3 regions of the Escherichia albertii genome follow, and region 2 is predicted to be linked to each of the others. Evidence: predicted binding sites of a transcription regulator. Region 2 holds the regulator's gene; each other region holds the start of a gene.
What was found. The regulator LexA, encoded in region 2, represses DNA repair genes until DNA is damaged. The targets are predictions, from matches to a motif close to TNCTGTATGTACATACAGNA.

Region 1 (6,393 bases), 270 kb from region 2:
AGCAAATTCAGTTCATCTATCAGCGTTTTTTCATACTCACGCACCACTTCGGTTGGACGCAGACGGCGACCATCCGGCAGCAAACGCGGTACCCAACGGGCCAGGCGGTAGATAAGTTTCAGATCCGCTTTAATAACCGGCAAAATATCCGGGCGGATGACTTTAATCACCACCTCTTTGCCATTCGATTTCAATCGCGCGGTATGAACCTGAGCGATAGAGGCCGACGCCAGCGGCTTGATTTCAAAATCGTCAAACCACGCTTCCACCGGCAGGCCACCCATTGCAGTTTCAATCTGTTGCTTCGCCAGTTCGCCATCAAAAGGCGCAACTTTATCCTGTAAGAGCGCCAGTTGGTCAGCAATATGCGGCGGGAAAAGGTCACGGCGCGTCGACAGCATCTGCCCGAACTTGATCCATACCGGACCCAGTTCTTGCAGCGCCAGCCGAAGCCGTTCACCTAACGGTTTGTCTTTGTGCCGATTCGGCATCCAGAATAATGAATATCGCCACAACCGTAGCGGCAGGGTGATACGCATTTTAGGAATCAGTTCATCAAGTCCGTAGCTTAAAAAAGTGCGAATGATGAAATACAGGCGCCGTACTTCACCTGGCGTCATTAAACTGCCTCCAGTTTTTCCAACCGTTTGGCCAGGGCATCTACAGCACGCTCAACGGCAGCCGTCTCTTCCGCAAACCAGGCGACTTCCAGCGGACCCGGCGCCATACGCCACTCTTCAGTAATCGCTTCCGCCGCATAACGTTGCTGGCGCTGAATGCCATGATATAGAAACTTTGCACCACCACGCAGCGCTTTGCTGATACCTTCGGCAGCAATATCACCGGTATAAGGCGCCAGCAATTCCGCAGGATCAAACTCAGCCAAATCAGCCAACGCCACGAAGTTCTGTACGACCTGAATATCGCCCTGCACTTCCAGCTCGCCACTACGGATCAGCGCGGCAAGCTGCTGACGATCGCGGAGTTTCGGCAACACGCTGGCGTAAGCGATCACAGTGCAATCAGCATCACCCGCCCATTCACCGAGCACATCGACCTGGCGTTCACTGAATACCAAAATCAGCGACGTAGAAAAGCCTTTTACCTCCACGCGCAGCACTTTACCCAGCAGACGCGAACGGGCCGTTTTCAGCGCGGGTGAGCGATACAGGAAGGTGTTGAGCAGACGTTCAATTCCTGCCGTCACTAAAGGTTTAAAAGGCATAGTCGTACTCCTGTCAGAACTTATAACCACGATGCAGCGCCACAACACCTGCCGTCAGGTTGTAATAGTCGACACTTTCAAATCCGGCATCCTGCATCATGGCTTTCAAAGTATCCTGATCGGGATGCATACGGATAGATTCTGCCAGATAACGGTAGCTATCGGCGTCGTTCGCCACCAGCGAACCAATACGCGGCAGCACATGGAAGGAGTAAGCATCATAGGCTTTACTTAGCGGCTCGATAATCGGCTTCGAGAACTCAAGTACCAACAGACGACCGCCGGGTTTCAGCACGCGATACATCGAACGTAGCGCTTTATCTTTGTCGGTGACGTTACGCAGACCAAACGAAATAGTGATGCAGTCAAAGGTGTTATCCGGGAACGGCAGCGCCTCAGCGTTCGCCTGAACATACTCAACATTGCCAATCACACCGATATTACGCAGCTTCTCGCGACCCATTTTGAGCATGGATTCATTGATATCAGCGAGCACGACTTTGCCAGTTTCGCCGACCAGACGGGAGAATTTCGCTGTCAGGTCGCCAGTACCGCCAGCCAGATCCAGCACGGTCTGCCCACGGCGTACGCCGCTACAATCGATCGTGAATCGCTTCCATAAACGATGAATACCAAATGACATCAAATCATTCATGACATCGTATTTTGATGCCACGGAATGGAAAACATGGGCGACCATATCCGCTTTTTGTTCCTTCGCGACGGTCTGAAAACCAAAGTGCGTCGTTTCTTGTGACTTATCCACCATCTCAATGCCTGCTCATCAAAAAATTGTTCCAGAAGTGTAACAGATTGGGCGTCGTTGCCCTAGATTTCTACCCGGTGCAACTACCCCTAATGGGCTAGTTCGATTGCTGATTATATTCATCATCGCGTTGATAAGCTTCATCATTCGGCTGCTCTGGAACTGATCGCAGTCGATATTCTTCATCCTGACTCACCGCTTGTTCCGCCAAATCTGGATTAATCTCGCGTTTAATTTCTACCCCTAAACCGCGAAACGCTTCTGCCTGCGCCAGCACATTTCCGCGACCTGAAGAAAGTTTTTTCATTGCCTGACGATAGTTATCCTGCGCTTTGTCCAGGCTTTGACCAATCGCAGACATATCATCGACAAACAGACGCATCTTGTCGTACAGCTTGCTGGCGCGGTCGGCGATTTGCTGAGCGTTGCGGCTTTGATGCTCATAACGCCACAGGTTGGCGATAGTACGCAACGCCACCAGCAGCGTGGTGGGACTAACCAGCATTATGTTGTTCTTTAACGCCTCGGTAATTAACTCCGGCTGACGGTCCAGCGCCAGTAGAAATGCCGGTTCCACAGGAATAAACATCAGCACGTAATCCAGAGTTCGCAGCCCCGGCAGCTGTTGATAATCTTTGCGTCCCAGCAAGCGAATGTGATTACGCACCGAGGCGATATGCTCCTGCAGCGCGCTTTCGCGGGTATAGTCATCTTCCGCGTTGAAGTAGCGCTCATACGCGACCAACGTCATTTTGGCGTCGATCACCACATCTTTCCCCTGTGGCAACCGTACGATAACATCTGGCTGCATCCGCGAACGCGCATCGTTTTCTATGCTGACCTGGGTTTCATATTCATACCCTTCACGCAAGCCAGATGCCTCCAGCACGCGCGTTAACACCACCTCGCCCCAGTTCCCCTGTGTTTTATTATCGCCTTTCAGCGCGCGAGTCAGGTTGATCGCTTCCTGGGCCATTTGCGCGTTGAGTTGCTGTAGATTACGAATTTCGTGAGTCAGGGTATGGCGTTCTTGTGCTTCTTTACCAAAACTGTCCTGTACCTGGCGGCGAAAGCCATCCAGTTGCTCCCGTAGCGGCGATAGCAAGCTGTTCAAACTCTGACGATTTTGTTCATCAACACGACGATTACTGTGCTCAAAAATTCGATTGGCGAGATTTTCAAACTGTTCACTGAGCCGCTGTTCGCTGTTGATCATCTGGCGAATCTTATCGTCAGCATGTTGCTGTGCAGCTTCCATCCGCGTGGTCACTTCACGCAGATCCGCCTCCAGAGAGGTATTGATACTTTGTAGGCTACGCACTTCGTTATTGAGCAATTCACACTCTGTGCGCCAGTGCTCACTTTGGGTAATTTGTTGTTTTGCCGCACTTAACTCCGCGACCATCTCTTCACGTTCAGCTAATTGCTCGGCTTTTTGCTGTGCATGCTGATAACTGGCAAACAGCCAGCCAATGGCCACACTAACCAGCGCAATAATGGCATAAACAATGATTGAGAAATCCACAAAGCCTCCTGACGCAACAACTTACCCGCACAAAATAGAATTGTGCTGTACAAACGTCCAGTTGGAAAGGCATTTCCTGCGAGGCGCTCCGCAAAACGATCGTTAATTTACGCAAACCAATCCCACTATATGAGATTGATTTTATATTGTGGGAACAATCACCTTTTCCGTACTTCATTCTGTGGAAAACTTCAGCAACATCATCAGGAGAAACTTATGGCAAAAACCACGCTAAATACCACCGGCGCACAAACGTTATTACGTGGGCTGGAGGTTCTCAACGCTGTTTATAACGGCTGCCATGACCTGAAAAGCATCGGTGAGTTTACGGGAACTACCCGTAGTACAACCCACCGTTTAGTCACTGTTCTGGTAGAACAACGCTATCTGCGTCATGTCCCGACGCAAGGCTACCAACTCGGCGCGAAACTAATCGAATTCGGCGCCCGTGCTCTGGAAAGCACCTCACTGTATGAAGTAGCGCAACCCATTTTGCAGCGTCTTGCTCGCTATACCCTCGATACGGTGCATCTGGGGGTCGTTGACGACAACGCAGTACTTTATCTGGAAAAGATCAACAGTCAGCGCGGGTTAGAAATGCGCTCACGTCCCGGGCATCGCATGCCGCTGGCAATCACGGGAATTGGTAAAGCATTGATTCTCAACCGAACGGAAGAGGAGTGGCGCACGTTGTTTTTGACTTGCGGTGATGAAACGAAACTGGGCGCATTTATACAAAACATGCGCCGTTATGCCGCCTGTGGTTTTGCTTTTGATCTGGAAGAGAATGAGCCGACTATCCGTTGCGTTGCAGCCCCCATTTACAACGCCCGGGATGAAATTGTGGCGGCCATTTCTGTCGCCAGTACCACCACATATATGTCCCTGACACGTCTTGAAGAACTGGCACCTTACGTCAAATCCTGTGCAGAAGAGATATCCGCTGAACTGGGCTGGGGTAAGCACATCCGCAAAGATAATTAAACCATGACTAAAGGAAACGACTAATGTCGGAAGCACCCTCATTTATTGCCCTGGACTGGGGAACATCATCGCTTCGTGCATGGCGTTTTGGCGACTCACCAAATCCACAAGAAAAACGTGAATTCCCCTGGGGGATCATGAAATTACCTTCCCAGACAGCAACACGTGAGGAAGCTTTCCACAATACGTTTTTACGTGTCTGCGGCGACTGGCTGGCGCAATCCCCATGCCAGGTTCTGGCTTGCGGCATGATCGGCAGTGCGCAAGGATGGCAACCAGCGGCTTATTTACCTTGCCCGGTCACTGTCGATAGTCTGGCAAAGCAGCTGACGCCTGTTATCCACCAGCAGCAGACAATGCTGCACATCATTCCCGGTGTGATTAAAGAAGGTGAAATGCCCGAAGTAATGCGTGGCGAAGAGACGCAAATCTTCGGTGCCATCGCAATAGAACCGGTCATGCAAGATGCTATTCGTAAAAATGTGCCGGTGCTGATTGGCTTACCTGGCACACATGCGAAATGGGCAATCATTGAAAACAACACCATTACCGATTTCCGAACTTTTATGACGGGCGAGTTATTTGATGTTTTATCCCGCCATTCGATTCTCGGTGCCACCATGCGTCCAGGAGATGAACCATACTGGGACGCCTTTGCTCTTGGGTTGGAGGCTGCACGTGAACATCATCAGACCGGATTATTATCGACACTGTTTTCGACTCGTTCGCGCCTGCTGACCGATAATCTCACACCGTCCTCACAGGGCGATTACCTTTCCGGGTTACTGATAGGTCATGAATTATGTGGCCTGGCATCCAGTTTGCTGCGCGATTTACCCGCCACAACACCGATCGCCTTAATCGGTAGCGCCACTCTGAACAGCCGCTATTCACGAGCATTCAGCCACATTTTTCCCGACAGACAGCTACACACCATTCCTAATGCCACTGAACAGGGATTATGGCAAATCGCTCACGCTGCCGGGCTACTCATCACCAACGCCAGGGAATGTACCCATGCCATTTAATACGCTTTTACAAAAAACCGGGTTAGTCGCCATTTTACGCGGCGTGAAACCGGATGAGGTTGTCGCCATCGGCGAAAAGCTGTACGCCGCCGGATTTCGTTTAATGGAGATCCCCATGAACTCGCCGGAGCCGTTGCAAAGTATCAGTTTACTGCGTGACGCCCTGCCTAAGGACGGTCTGGTTGGCGCCGGAACTGTGCTTTCGGTAGAGCAGGTGGTCGCGGTTAAAGAAGCAGGAGGCCAGATTATCGTGATGCCACATTGCGATACTGCGGTGATCCGTCGCGCCCGTGCACTGGGTATGTATTGTGCGCCAGGTGTCGCTACGCCCACCGAAGCTTTTGCTGCCATTGAACATGGCGCCAATGCCATCAAGCTGTTCCCGGCTGAACAAATTACGCCAGAAGTCACCAAAGCCTGGCGTGCGGTTATTCCTCAATCCATTCCGATGTTACCGGTTGGCGGTATCACACCGGAAACAATGGCGCGTTACCTGAACCACGGCGCAAACGGCTTTGGCCTCGGTTCTGCGCTATATCGCCCCGGCATGACGCCGGAGCAAGTTTATGAAAATGCAGTGCAGTTTGTGAACACATGGAACAATTTGAATAACAACTAACTGATAAATAAGGATATGAAATAATGATAAAGCATCTTACCTTACCCCAAAAAATAGCAGCTCTGGCACTTCTTGCAGGCGTTACACTCAGCACTGCGCCTGTACAGGCTGCTTCCTACCCAACGAAACAGATCGAACTCATCGTGCCCTATGCTGCCGGAGGCGGTACAGACCTTGTTGCTCGCGCCTTTGCTGATGCCGCCAAAAACCATTTACCTGTCAGCGTCGGGGTTATCAATAAACCTG
Region 2 (6,393 bases):
TTGATGAAATCGCAGAGAAATTCATAGCTGTCCTGATCATCGATGCCAATACGCATTTTCACCGTCACCGGAATCGACACCACATCGCGCATCGCTTTCACGCAGTCGGCAACCAGCTGCGCATTACCCATCAGACACGCACCAAACATGCCGTTCTGCACCCGGTCAGACGGGCAGCCGACATTCAGGTTGATCTCATCGTATCCACGTGCTTCTGCCAGCTTCGCACACTGCGCCAGCGCCGCGGGATCGCTACCGCCTAGCTGCAACGCGACTGGATGTTCTTCTTCGCTGTATGCCAGATAATCACCTTTACCGTGAATAATCGCGCCTGTGGTTACCATTTCGGTATAAAGCAACGTATTGCGGGAAAGCAGACGCAGGAAGTAACGGCAGTGTCTGTCCGTCCAGTCGAGCATCGGAGCAATCGAGAAACGGTAAGCGGGATAAACAGTTTGTGATTCTTCTGGCATGGCGACTTTTTAAGCATCTGGTAAATTGGGGGCGATACTATAGCATAACGAATATGCGATCAGGCAATGTGACGGTCATGCCTCCCAGCTCTCGGCGTTTAAGTGAGAACTATGGTAAAGTAAGGACATTCTTAACCCTACTGTCGAGGTGTCCAATGGAAAAGACCACAACGCAGGAGTTATTAGCACAGGCTGAAAAACTCTGTACGCAGCGTAATGTGCGCCTGACTCCACAACGTCTCGAAGTGTTGCGTCTGATGAGTCTGCAGGAAGGGGCTATCAGCGCCTACGATCTCCTTGATTTACTGCGTGAAGCCGAACCGCAAGCCAAGCCGCCAACAGTTTATCGCGCGCTCGATTTTCTGCTTGAGCAGGGTTTTGTGCATAAAGTTGAGTCCACTAACAGCTACGTGCTCTGTCATCTGTTCGATCAGCCAACCCATACTTCCGCAATGTTTATTTGCGATCGTTGCGGCGCGGTAAAAGAAGAGTGTGCGGAAGGTGTTGAAGACATCATGCATACTCTGGCGGCAAAAATGGGGTTTGCCCTGCGGCATAATGTGATTGAAGCTCATGGACTCTGTGCGGCATGTGTGGAAGTGGAAGCGTGTCGTCATCCTGAACAGTGCCATCATGACCACTCTATTCCGATGAAAAAAAAATCACGCTAAGCGATGTACGTCCTTGTACACGTCAGGCAGGAGGGATTAATTACCAGCGGTAATCATTGCGTTTTTCCCAGCGATCAACCTCTTTTTCTGCCTGCTCTTTCTGATAACCGTAACGCTCCTGGATTTTCCCCACTAGCTGATCACGTTTACCTTCAATGACCGTCATATCATCGTCGGTCAGCTTGCCCCATTGCTCTTTCACTTTACCTTTGAACTGTTTCCAGTTACCACCGACTTCGTCTTTGTTCATATTCAAGTCCTCATCGTTAGGTGGTGAATAAGAGTACGTTCACTTTTCTGCTAAACGTGGGACTAAGTGTAGTCAGGCATCTGGCTCCGGGTTATTTATTCGGAATTTTTAACCATTATGTTGCGGAAAACCAGGTGCCGTTGCGCCAGTGACGCCGCCAGATAACCGCCAGAGAAAGCCCACGCAACGCCAGAAAGACAGTTAATGCCAACCATAACCCATGATTGCCCAGCCATGGCAATGTGAGTAGCGTGAACGCAAAACCGGCTGCTGCCACCGCCATACTATTACGCATTTCGGCGGCGCGCGTTGCGCCAATGAACATGCCGTCCAGCAGATAACACCAGACGCCCACCAGCGGCAAAATCACCAGCCAGATAAGGTAGCGATCGGCCAGTTGTTGGATCTGAGTTAACGAAGTCAATAACGCGATAATGTGTTCACCAGACAGCCAATAAACCACGGAAAACAGCAACGCTACGATCCCCGCCTGACGACACGCTGCCCGCCAGACATCCAATAGCTGACTGCCGTCACGCGCGCCGTATGCCTGACCAGAATGCGCTTCAACAGCATAAGCGAAACCATCCAGCGCGTAAGCGGTAAAAGTGAGCAGCGTCATCAGGACAGCGTTGACGGCGATAATATCGCTCCCCTGTCGCGCGCCAAGCACCGTGATTGCACCAAAACAGAGTTGCAGCAACAACGAGCGCAACATAATGTCACGGTTAAGCGCCAGCAAACGGCGAAAGTTTCCTCGCCAGGCGTTTTTCAGCATTTCGACGGAGATCCCCCGTAAATGAAGGATTTTACGCACCATGAGCAAACCGATCAGCAACGTCGCGTATTCAGCAAGAACCGTCGCTAACGCAGCTCCCTGGACATTCATATGCAGCCCCATCACCAGCCAGACATCCAGAGCAATGTTAAGAATGTTGCCAACGACTAACAGGACAACGGGCGCACGGGCATATTGCACGCCAAGCAGCCAGCCGAGTAACACCAGATTTGCCAGCGACGCCGGCGCGCTTAGCCAGCGAATTTCAAGGAAACGACGCGCCTGTTCCAGCACCGCTTCACTGCCGCCGACAATATGCAGCGCCAGATCGATAATTGGTGTGCGCAGTAGAATAATTAATGCCCCAGCCCCTAATGCCAGCAATAGCGGCTGCATCAGCGCACGCGCTAATGCCAGGGGGTTTTTGGCGCCATACGCCTGCGCAGTAAGTCCGGTAGTGCTCATGCGCAAAAACAGCAACAGCATAAAGAGAAAGCTGGTCGCCGTTGCGCCAACCGCCACGCCGCCCAGGTACACCGGGCTATCAAGATGACCAATAACTGCCGTATCAACCAGCCCTAACAAAGGAACGGTGATATTGGAGAAAATCATGGGTAAGGCGAGATGCCAGAGTGCTTTATCAGATGAAGTGAGGAATGCCATGCCGACAAGCCTGATGAACGGAGTTGAAAAACAAACCGCGACGCCAGACGCATCGCGGTATCAGAGAGATATGATTACAGCCAGTCGCCGTTGCGAATAACTCCAACAGCCAGCCCTTCAATGGTGAAGCTCTGCTGACGCAGATCGACAACAATGGGTTTAAACTCACTGTTTTCAGGCAACAACTCGACTTTATTACCCTGTTTTTTCAAACGCTTAACGGTAACTTCGTCATCGATGCGTGCAACAACGACCTGCCCATTACGCACATCCTGGGTTTTATGCACCGCCAGCAAATCGCCATCCATAATGCCGATATCTTTCATCGACATCCCACTCACGCGTAGCAGGAAATCAGCATTTGGCTTAAACAGGGATGGATCGACCTGATAATGACCTTCAATATGCTGCTGCGCCAGAAGCGGCTCACCGGCTGCCACACGACCGACCAGCGGCAACCCTTCTTCCTCTTCCTGCAACAGACGAATCCCGCGCGATGCGCCGGAAACAATTTCAATAACACCTTTGCGCGCCAGCGCCTTCAGATGTTCTTCAGCCGCGTTTGGGGAACGGAACCCCAAACGCTGCGCGATTTCCGCACGCGTCGGCGGCATACCTGTCTGGCTGATGTGATCACGAATGAGATCAAACACCTCTTGCTGCCTGGCCGTTAACGCTTTCATTCCGCCCCCTGGGTGTATATACAGTTATGCTGTGAGTATATACAGCAAAAGGTGATTTTGGAACCATAAACTGCACAATAAACCAGAGATTTATCGAATTCTGGAAGGGTTATCCAAAATGTGACCATAACAGAATGACCCAGGTTGCCACTGCGACGATAATTGCGATCAGCACTGCGGCGGACCCCATATCTTTCGCCCGTCCAGAAAGTTCATGGTATTCGGAACCAATACGGTCAACCACCGCTTCGATGGCGCTATTAAGGATTTCTACAATCATCACCAGCATGACGGAGCTAATAAGCAGCACGCGGGTAATCGCGTCCACGTCCAGCCAGCAGGCGATGATCACCGCCAACAATACCGCAACGCCCTCCTGACGGAAGGCCGCTTCGTTAATCCATGCTGCGCGCAAGCCTTTCCAGGAATAGCCAGCGGCTTTGATAATTCGGGTGAGTCCAGTGGTATTATTGGCCATCAAAAGAACCTTTTTACATTATGAGCGTCAATACAGTGTACCGTTAAATCCGATGATTCGGGTTAGCGTAACGCCGCGCGAAACATGGGCAGATACCACAGAATTTCCCATGACTTTCTGCTATCCTTGCCGCGCATTTGCATTATTAACCAGAGGCTTTACATCGTTTATGTCCGGCTGGCCACGAATTTACTACAAATTACTGAATTTACCATTAAGCATCCTGGTAAAAAGCAAGTCTATTCCGGCGGATCCTGCCCCGGAACTTGGACTGGATACCTCTCGTCCAATTATGTACGTTTTACCGTACAACTCAAAAGCGGATTTGCTGACGTTGCGCGCCCAGTGTCTGGCGCACGACCTGCCTGACCCATTAGAGCCGCTGGAAATAGACGGTACGCTGCTGCCGCGCTACGTGTTTATTCACGGCGGGCCGCGTGTTTTCACTTATTACACGCCGAAAGAAGAGTCCATTAAGCTGTTCCACGATTATCTCGATCTGCACCGCAGCAATCCGAATCTGGACGTGCAAATGGTGCCGGTATCGGTGATGTTTGGTCGCGCGCCGGGGCGCGAAAAAGGTGAAGTAAATCCGCCGTTGCGTATGCTCAACGGCGTGCAGAAGTTTTTCGCCGTACTGTGGCTGGGGCGTGACAGCTTTGTGCGCTTCTCGCCATCGGTTTCACTGCGCCGCATGGCTGATGAGCACGGTACGGATAAAACCATCGCTCAAAAACTGGCGCGCGTGGCGCGTATGCACTTTGCCCGCCAGCGTCTGGCTGCCGTGGGCCCGCGCTTACCCGCCCGTCAGGATCTGTTTAATAAACTGCTCTCCTCTCGCGCGATTGCTAAAGCGGTAGAAGATGAAGCGCGTAGCAAAAAAATCTCTCATGAAAAAGCGCAGCAGAACGCGATTGCGCTGATGGAAGAGATTGCAGCGAACTTCTCTTACGAGATGATCCGTCTGACCGACCGTATTCTGGGCTTCACCTGGAACCGGCTTTATCAGGGCATCAACGTCCACAACGCCGAACGCGTTCGCCAGTTGGCCCACGACGGTCATGAGCTGGTGTATGTGCCATGTCACCGTAGCCATATGGACTATCTGCTGCTTTCTTATGTGTTGTATCACCAGGGGCTGGTGCCGCCGCATATCGCTGCCGGGATCAACCTGAACTTCTGGCCTGCCGGGCCGATTTTCCGCCGTCTGGGCGCGTTCTTTATTCGCCGTACTTTTAAAGGCAATAAACTCTATTCCACTGTTTTCCGTGAGTATCTCGGCGAACTGTTTAGCCGTGGTTATTCCGTGGAATATTTTGTGGAAGGCGGTCGTTCCCGTACGGGGCGTTTGTTGGATCCGAAAACCGGTACGCTGTCGATGACCATTCAGGCGATGTTGCGTGGCGGTACACGTCCGATTACGTTAATCCCGATCTACATCGGTTATGAGCACGTAATGGAAGTGGGTACTTACGCTAAAGAACTGCGCGGCGCGACGAAAGAAAAAGAAAGTCTAGCGCAGATGCTGCGCGGCTTAAGCAAGCTGCGTAATCTCGGTCAAGGATACGTCAATTTCGGTGAGCCGATGCCGTTGATGACCTATCTCAACCAGCACGTGCCAGACTGGCGTGAATCGATTGATCCCATTGAAGCCGTGCGCCCGGCCTGGCTAACGCCGACGGTCAATAACATTGCTGCCGATCTGATGGTACGTATTAACAACGCAGGTGCGGCGAACGCCATGAACCTGTGCTGTACTGCGTTGCTGGCATCACGTCAGCGTTCACTCACTCGCGAACAGTTGACTGAGCAACTCAACTGCTACCTCGATTTAATGCGCAACGTACCTTACTCCCCGGACTCAACGGTGCCTTCAGCCAGCGCCAGTGAACTTATTGATCACGCGCTGCAGATGAACAAGTTTGAAGTTGAGAAAGATACCATCGGCGACATTATCATCCTGCCGCGTGAACAAGCGGTGTTGATGACCTACTATCGCAACAACATTGCACATATGTTGGTTCTGCCTTCGCTGATGGCGGCGATTGTGACTCAACATCGCCAAATTTCTCGCGAAGAGTTGATGAAGCATGTCAATGTGCTGTATCCAATGCTGAAAGCAGAGTTGTTCCTGCGCTGGGATCGCGACGAGTTGCCGGGCGTTATTGATGCGTTGGCGAATGAAATGCAGCGTCAGGAGTTGATTACTCTGCAAAATGATGAGTTGCATATCAATCCAGCGCATTCCCGCACGCTTCAGTTGCTGGCCGCCGGCGCGCGCGAAACGTTACAACGCTATGCAATTACCTTCTGGCTGCTGAGCGCTAACCCGTCGATCAACCGCAGCACGCTGGAGAAAGAAAGCCGTACCGTAGCGCAACGTCTCTCCGTGCTGCA
Region 3 (6,393 bases), 2.1 Mb from region 2:
AACTCTACACTTTGCTAAATCGGGCAAGATTGTTCGGCGGGCAACATTTGGTTATTGCTCAGCAATCGTTAGATCGCTTGTTAGCGGCATGAGAGGGTGACTCACACAGAAGAGTACCGTTTTTTCGGTACTCTTCCCGACGGACATCTAAATATCGCCTTTATTGCAACGTATCCTGGTCAGGTAAATGAATTCCACTTTGTGCCAGTAAGCCCATTTGGCAGTACATTGCACAGGCAGCATCAATAATTGACATCGCCAGTGCAGCGCCGCTACCTTCGCCAAGACGCATATCGAGATGAAGAAAAGGCCGCAACTCAAGATAATCCAGTGCCAGCCTCGCCCCCTTCTCTGCTGAGAAATGAGAAGGAATACAGTAATTTTTGACCTCTGGCGCTATCTGGCAAGCAGCTATTGCCGCAGCATATGAAAGAAAGCCATCTAACACCACCGGCAATCCACATGCGCCAGCCCCCAGGATAACACCTGTCATGCCAACCAGATCATAACCACCCACTTTAGCCAGAACATCGATAGCATCCCGTGCATCGGGTTTGTTGATATGTATCGCCTGGCGAACTATCGACTCTTTATGGCCAACGCGATTCTGTGGCAAATTAGCACCAATCCCAACAACATCATGTGGATCGCTACCTGTCAAAACAGCAATAACCGCCGAGGCTGATGTCGTATTCGCTATTCCCAGTTCCCCTACGCCAAAAACCGAAATGCCTTCCTTCGCGCGTTTTTTTACAAGTCTGGCACTAGTCAGTAGAAGATGTTCAGCGTCCTGACGCGACATCGCCGGCCCCGTGGCTATATTGCCGCTGCCCTTTGCAAGTTTGATATTAAGCATGTTATCAATGGGCTCACAATCAATGCCGATATCGACTGGCAGCACCGATGTCTGGTTAGTTCGCGCCAGTACGCAAACACCGGTAATTCCTTTTAACATGTTGAGCGCCTGAAGCCTGGTCACTTCTTTCGGCGATACCGCAACACCTTCATCAAATACGCCATGGTCAGCACACATAACAATAATTTCTTTTTGTAAATTATTGAGTTGCTTAATCCCCCACATCCCCGATATTTGTATAGCCAGGCTCTCAAGACGTCCAAGGCTGTTTGTCGGCTTGACTAACCCATCAATATGTTGGGCTGCTACCTGCATTTTTTGTTTATTCAGCGGTCTGATCAATGCAATCAGATCCTTTACTGTTTCCATCCTTGTCATCCTTATTTGTCGGTTTGCAACATGCTTATACGTCAACTGCCTTTGATCTTGACGCCAATGCCAGAGACCACCAGCCACACCTCCTGTGCCGCTTGTGCAAGTTTTTGATTTGCCCTGCCGGAAATATCGACAAAATGACGGGCCAGCCGATTTTCTGGCGTAATACTCATCCCCAGTTCATTGGTCACAACAAATATCGGAGCCGATGACTGCTGGCATGCCGTAATAAGCTCGTCCACCTGCTGTTGTAGTACAGCCTCCAGAGCGGTGAAATCCAGAGTGTCAGGTGAAGCGCCACCACTCGCCTCATAAAGCAAATTGGCCAGCATTGTCGTGATGCACTCCAGCACAACACCTTCGCCAGGCTGTACATGGTGGCGAATCACGTCGCCGATATCGCGATACCCCTCCCAGGTGCGCCAGTGTGCAGGACGCTGTGCCCGATGTTTTTTAACGCGTTGCGCCATTTCATCGTCTGTGATCACGGACGTGGCAATGTAAAGAACGCGTTCGCACTGTGACAGGGCCAACTGTTCAACGTGGGCGCTTTTACCGCTACGCGCCCCTCCTGTGACCAGGATCATGTTGGGATCTCCAGGTGCTTATGATAAATATCATTAATATCGACACGCTCTCTCATAACGCTCGCTAATACATTAAAATCAGTAGAAGATACAACATGATAAGAGAGCGCTGCTTCGACATTTTCCCGCTATGGCTCGCTCATTTTTATCGTCCATTCAGGAGAAATGCAGAATAACATCGTTCTGTCTGAAAGAGTTCTGCGAAATGGAATCGTCAAAGAAAACAATGAACGCTGGTGTAATCACCAGCGTCCTGACAGCCCGGCGCTACGTTAAATAAAACCAAGCAGAGAAAAGAATACATATCCCGCAACAATGCAAATTACTGGCAGGATATAGAGTGAGAAAAACTGCAGGAAGATAGTATGATGCGGCACTACAATGCGCGATTCAATTTGTTCACGCGTTAATCCCTCATCCCCTTTGGCTTTCTCCAGAATGAGCTGGTCCTCCACCCCTTCACGCAAAAAACGCGCCTGGCGGCTCATTCGGGCGCCGGAGTCTTGTAACGCCAGTCCGATAAAAATCAGAATAAAAATCACCCAGAACATAACGTTCACGCCACCATTAAAATTAGGCGTTGGCGAGTTGAACCAGAACAGATTCAGAAAAGGCGTATTCGCCTGCATCATATCGATCATGACATGGGCAAAATCGAGCATTACCGCATTAATGCCTTCCTGGGTTTCTTGCCGACTATTCATAAACTTCAGCAAAGAAATCAATGTAGAGATCAGTGCGGGTATAAAAATCACCCAACCGAAAATCCTTTTCAAAATAGCAATGCGTCCAGCTTGTTGATACGTCATGAGTTCTCCTTGATTAAGACGCGTCGTTTCACTTAGTTTACCTGTAGATATCTATTTTCGCCCATTCTTTAAAGGCGATATGATAGGCGCTTAATCATAAGCACTGCTTAATACCTTACACATAATGCTCTAAAGGAGAGGTTGTAATGTCAACCCCGCGTCAGATTCTTGCTGCAATTTTTGATATGGATGGATTACTTATCGACTCCGAACCTTTATGGGATCGGGCCGAACTGGATGTGATGGCAAGCCTGGGGGTGGATATCTCCCGTCGCAATGAGCTGCCGGACACGTTAGGCCTGCGCATCGATATGGTGGTAGATCTCTGGTATGCCCAGCAACCGTGGAATGGGCCGAGCCGCCAGGAAGTTGTAGAGCGGGTTATTTCACGAGCTATTTCACTGGTTGAAGAGACCCGTCCATTGCTACCCGGCGTGCGTGAAGCGGTTGCTTTATGCAAAAAGCAAGGTTTATTAGTCGGTCTGGCTTCAGCATCACCGCTACATATGCTGGAAAAAGTGCTGACGATGTTTGACTTACGTGACAGCTTCGATGCCCTCGCCTCTGCCGAAAAATTGCCTTACAGCAAACCGCATCCGCAAGTGTATCTCGACTGCGCAGAAAAACTGGGCGTGGACCCACTTTCCTGCGTAGCGCTGGAGGATTCTGTAAACGGAATGATCGCTTCTAAAGCGGCACGAATGCGTTCCATCGTTGTTCCGGCGCCGGAAGCGCAAAATGATCCGCGTTTCGTACTGGCGAACGTTAAACTTTCATCACTCACTGAGCTGACCGCTGCAGATCTGCTGGGCTGATATCTTTGGGCGGTGGTAACACCGCCCCTCGATTTTTACCTGATTTCGCGTTCAACAGGCGGATTTATCGCCATTTTGTGATAAAGAGTTACACCGTCACCACTTCCGCACACTGTATAAAAATCCTATACTGTACGTATCGACAGTTTAGCGAGTTTTATCATGACGGCGGAAGGCCACCTTCTCTTTTCTATTGCTTGTGCGGTATTTGCCAAAAATGCCGAGCTTACGCCTGTGCTGGCGCAGGGTGACTGGTGGCATATTGTCCCTTCCGCAATATTAACGTGTCTGTTGCCAGACATCGATCATCCGAAGTCGTTTCTTGGGCAGCGATTAAAGTGGATATCAAAACCCATCGCCCGCGCTTTTGGGCACCGTGGTTTTACACACAGTTTACTGGCTGTGTTTGCCCTGCTGACGACTTTCTACCTGAAGGTTCCAGAAAGCTGGTTTATTCCTGCTGATGCTTTGCAAGGTATGGTGCTGGGTTATTTGAGCCACATTCTTGCCGATATGCTGACCCCCGCAGGCGTTCCTCTACTCTGGCCATGCCGCTGGCGTTTCCGCCTGCCGATTCTGGTACCGCAAAAGGGCAATCAACTGGAACGTTTTCTGTGCATGGCGCTCTTTGTCTGGTCGGTATGGATGCCCCATTCACTGCCCGAAAATGGTGCGATTCGTTGGTCATCGCAAATGATTAATACATTGCAGATCCAGTTTCATCGCCTTATTAAGCATCAGGTTGAATACTAAAAAGACAAAATTTATCTTTCTGGAATAAGCAATTCCATTTGAATATAAGAGGCCGCTCACAGTTCTGTTAATCTTGCGCCAACACTATGACTGCTGCGCAGTGATAGAAATAATAAGATTAGGAGAACGGGGATGAACTTTCCATTAATTGCGAACATCGTGGTGTTCGTTGTGCTGCTGTTTGCATTGGCCCAAACCCGCCACAAACAGTGGAGTCTGGCGAAAAAAGTACTGGTAGGTCTGGTGATGGGCGTGGTTTTTGGCCTCGCCCTGCATACCCTTTATGGCTCTGACAGTCAGGTGCTTAAAGATTCCGTACAGTGGTTTAACATCGTCGGTAACGGCTATGTTCAGTTATTGCAAATGATCGTTATGCCACTGGTCTTTGCCTCCATTCTGAGTGCAGTTGCTCGTCTGCATAACGCCTCTCAGTTAGGTAAAATCAGTTTTCTGACTATTGGTACATTACTGTTTACCACACTGATTGCAGCTCTGGTCGGTGTACTGGTAACCAATCTGTTCGGTCTGAGCGCAGAAGGTCTGGTTCAGGGCGGCGCAGAAACGGCACGTCTGAATGCTATCGAAAGTAACTATGTCGGTAAAGTCGCTGACTTAAGCGTGCCACAACTTATTCTGTCCTTTATTCCGAAAAACCCGTTTGCCGATCTGACCGGAGCAAATCCGACGTCAATTATCAGCGTGGTAATTTTCGCTGCATTCCTTGGTGTCGCTGCGCTAAAACTACTGAAAGATGACGCGCCGAAAGGCGAACGCGTCTTAATGGCTATCGACACGCTGCAAAGCTGGGTAATGAAACTGGTTCGCCTGGTCATGCAACTAACCCCTTACGGCGTTCTGGCGCTGATGACCAAGGTGGTTGCGGGGTCTAACCTACAGGACATTATCAAACTGGGGAGTTTCGTTGTCGCGTCCTACCTCGGTCTGATCATCATGTTTGCGGTCCATGGCCTTCTGTTGGGCATTAACGGAATTAGTCCGCTGAAATACTTCCGCAAGGTATGGCCTGTACTGACTTTCGCTTTTACCAGCCGTTCCAGCGCAGCATCCATTCCGTTGAATGTCGAAGCGCAAACGCGCCGCCTGGGCGTACCCGAATCCATCGCCAGTTTCGCCGCTTCTTTTGGTGCGACCATTGGTCAAAATGGCTGTGCCGGGTTATATCCGGCAATGCTGGCAGTGATGGTTGCGCCAACAGTTGGCATTAACCCACTGGATCCAATGTGGATTGCGACACTGGTCGGTATTGTCACCGTAAGTTCTGCTGGCGTTGCGGGTGTTGGCGGTGGTGCGACTTTCGCTGCACTGATTGTTCTCCCAGCAATGGGATTGCCGGTAACTCTGGTTGCGCTGTTAATATCCGTTGAGCCGCTTATCGATATGGGGCGTACTGCGCTGAACGTTAGCGGTTCTATGACAGCCGGTACGCTGACCAGCCAGTGGCTGAAGCAGACCGACAAATCGATTCTGAATAGTGAAGACGATGCGGAACTGGCTCATCGTTGATTTAATATAAACGCGACGGCTCGTTTCCCCGGGCCGTTGCCCTGCTTCTTATTTTATCCAATTGAGAGTCTATGAGCTTCCGACTATCGTCAAAGACCTTATCACTAAGCAGTGTCGTTAATCTGTCAATACATCCCTGAGAGTGTCTTTCAAATTCTACAAAAAATTTTAAACACTCAAATCCAGGACACTTTTTTATATGTGGGTCAACGATTTCGCTAATATCACTAAAATCAAAGCAATTAAAGAAAAAATTAACATTAAATAATAAAGGTGGAGAAGGAAAAATTAACACAGGGTTGCCCGCCTTCATTTTATGCAACGGTGTTCCAACCGGATACATGCGATGGCTATCATATTTCATTTGCTTTAAATTTAAAATAACCAACTTATTTCTCACACTCATTAAGCTAACCATTTTTTCAACACAAAAAGTTGTTTCGAAATCAATTGCATTCATCTTCTCATTAAATACACTGATACGGAACTCACCGCCACACAAAGCAGAAATTGACACTTTAATTTTATTATCATTTTCAAGACTGGCATGAAAACTAAATTTAGGGCCATCATAATCATAGGAAATATGATGTATAGAAGCAATCATATAATTAAAACACGAAGTGCTCAAACCATCCTCTGGATATAGCCCAGTTGATATAAATTCACTGAGT

Region 1: a site for LexA is predicted at 3,560-3,579, ahead of rmuC (DNA recombination protein RmuC). Genes of this name have one in related genera too.
Region 3: a site for LexA is predicted at 3,571-3,590, ahead of PS053_RS03685 (metal-dependent hydrolase). Genes of this name have one in related genera too.

The regions. Positions count from the first base shown of each region.
Region 1 is NZ_CP117568.1:3,058,616-3,065,008, reverse strand. Features, by position in the region: gene ubiB (ubiquinone biosynthesis regulatory protein kinase UbiB) at 1-620, opposite strand, end outside; gene ubiJ (ubiquinone biosynthesis protein UbiJ) at 620-1,225, opposite strand; gene ubiE (bifunctional demethylmenaquinone methyltransferase/2-methoxy-6-polyprenyl-1,4-benzoquinol methylase UbiE) at 1,239-1,994, opposite strand; gene rmuC (DNA recombination protein RmuC) at 2,089-3,516, opposite strand; gene PS053_RS14910 (IclR family transcriptional regulator) at 3,733-4,500, shown strand; gene PS053_RS14905 (2-dehydro-3-deoxygalactonokinase) at 4,524-5,528, shown strand; gene PS053_RS14900 (2-dehydro-3-deoxy-6-phosphogalactonate aldolase) at 5,518-6,147, shown strand; gene PS053_RS14895 (Bug family tripartite tricarboxylate transporter substrate binding protein) at 6,171-6,393, shown strand, end outside.
Region 2 is NZ_CP117568.1:3,333,300-3,339,692, reverse strand. Features, by position in the region: gene dusA (tRNA dihydrouridine(20/20a) synthase DusA) at 1-473, opposite strand, end outside; gene zur (zinc uptake transcriptional repressor Zur) at 629-1,144, shown strand; gene PS053_RS16225 (CsbD family protein) at 1,185-1,394, opposite strand; gene dinF (MATE family efflux transporter DinF) at 1,510-2,835, opposite strand; gene lexA (transcriptional repressor LexA) at 2,910-3,518, opposite strand; gene dgkA (diacylglycerol kinase) at 3,628-3,996, opposite strand; gene plsB (glycerol-3-phosphate 1-O-acyltransferase PlsB) at 4,166-6,393, shown strand, end outside.
Region 3 is NZ_CP117568.1:764,070-770,462, forward strand. Features, by position in the region: gene PS053_RS03660 (fructosamine kinase family protein) at 1-92, shown strand, start outside; gene cobT (nicotinate-nucleotide--dimethylbenzimidazole phosphoribosyltransferase) at 161-1,225, opposite strand; gene cobU (bifunctional adenosylcobinamide kinase/adenosylcobinamide-phosphate guanylyltransferase) at 1,267-1,818, opposite strand; gene PS053_RS03675 (YniB family protein) at 2,091-2,627, opposite strand; gene hxpB (hexitol phosphatase HxpB) at 2,774-3,442, shown strand; gene PS053_RS03685 (metal-dependent hydrolase) at 3,605-4,195, shown strand; gene tcyP (cystine/sulfocysteine:cation symporter) at 4,328-5,719, shown strand; gene PS053_RS03695 (hypothetical protein) at 5,721-6,393, opposite strand, start outside.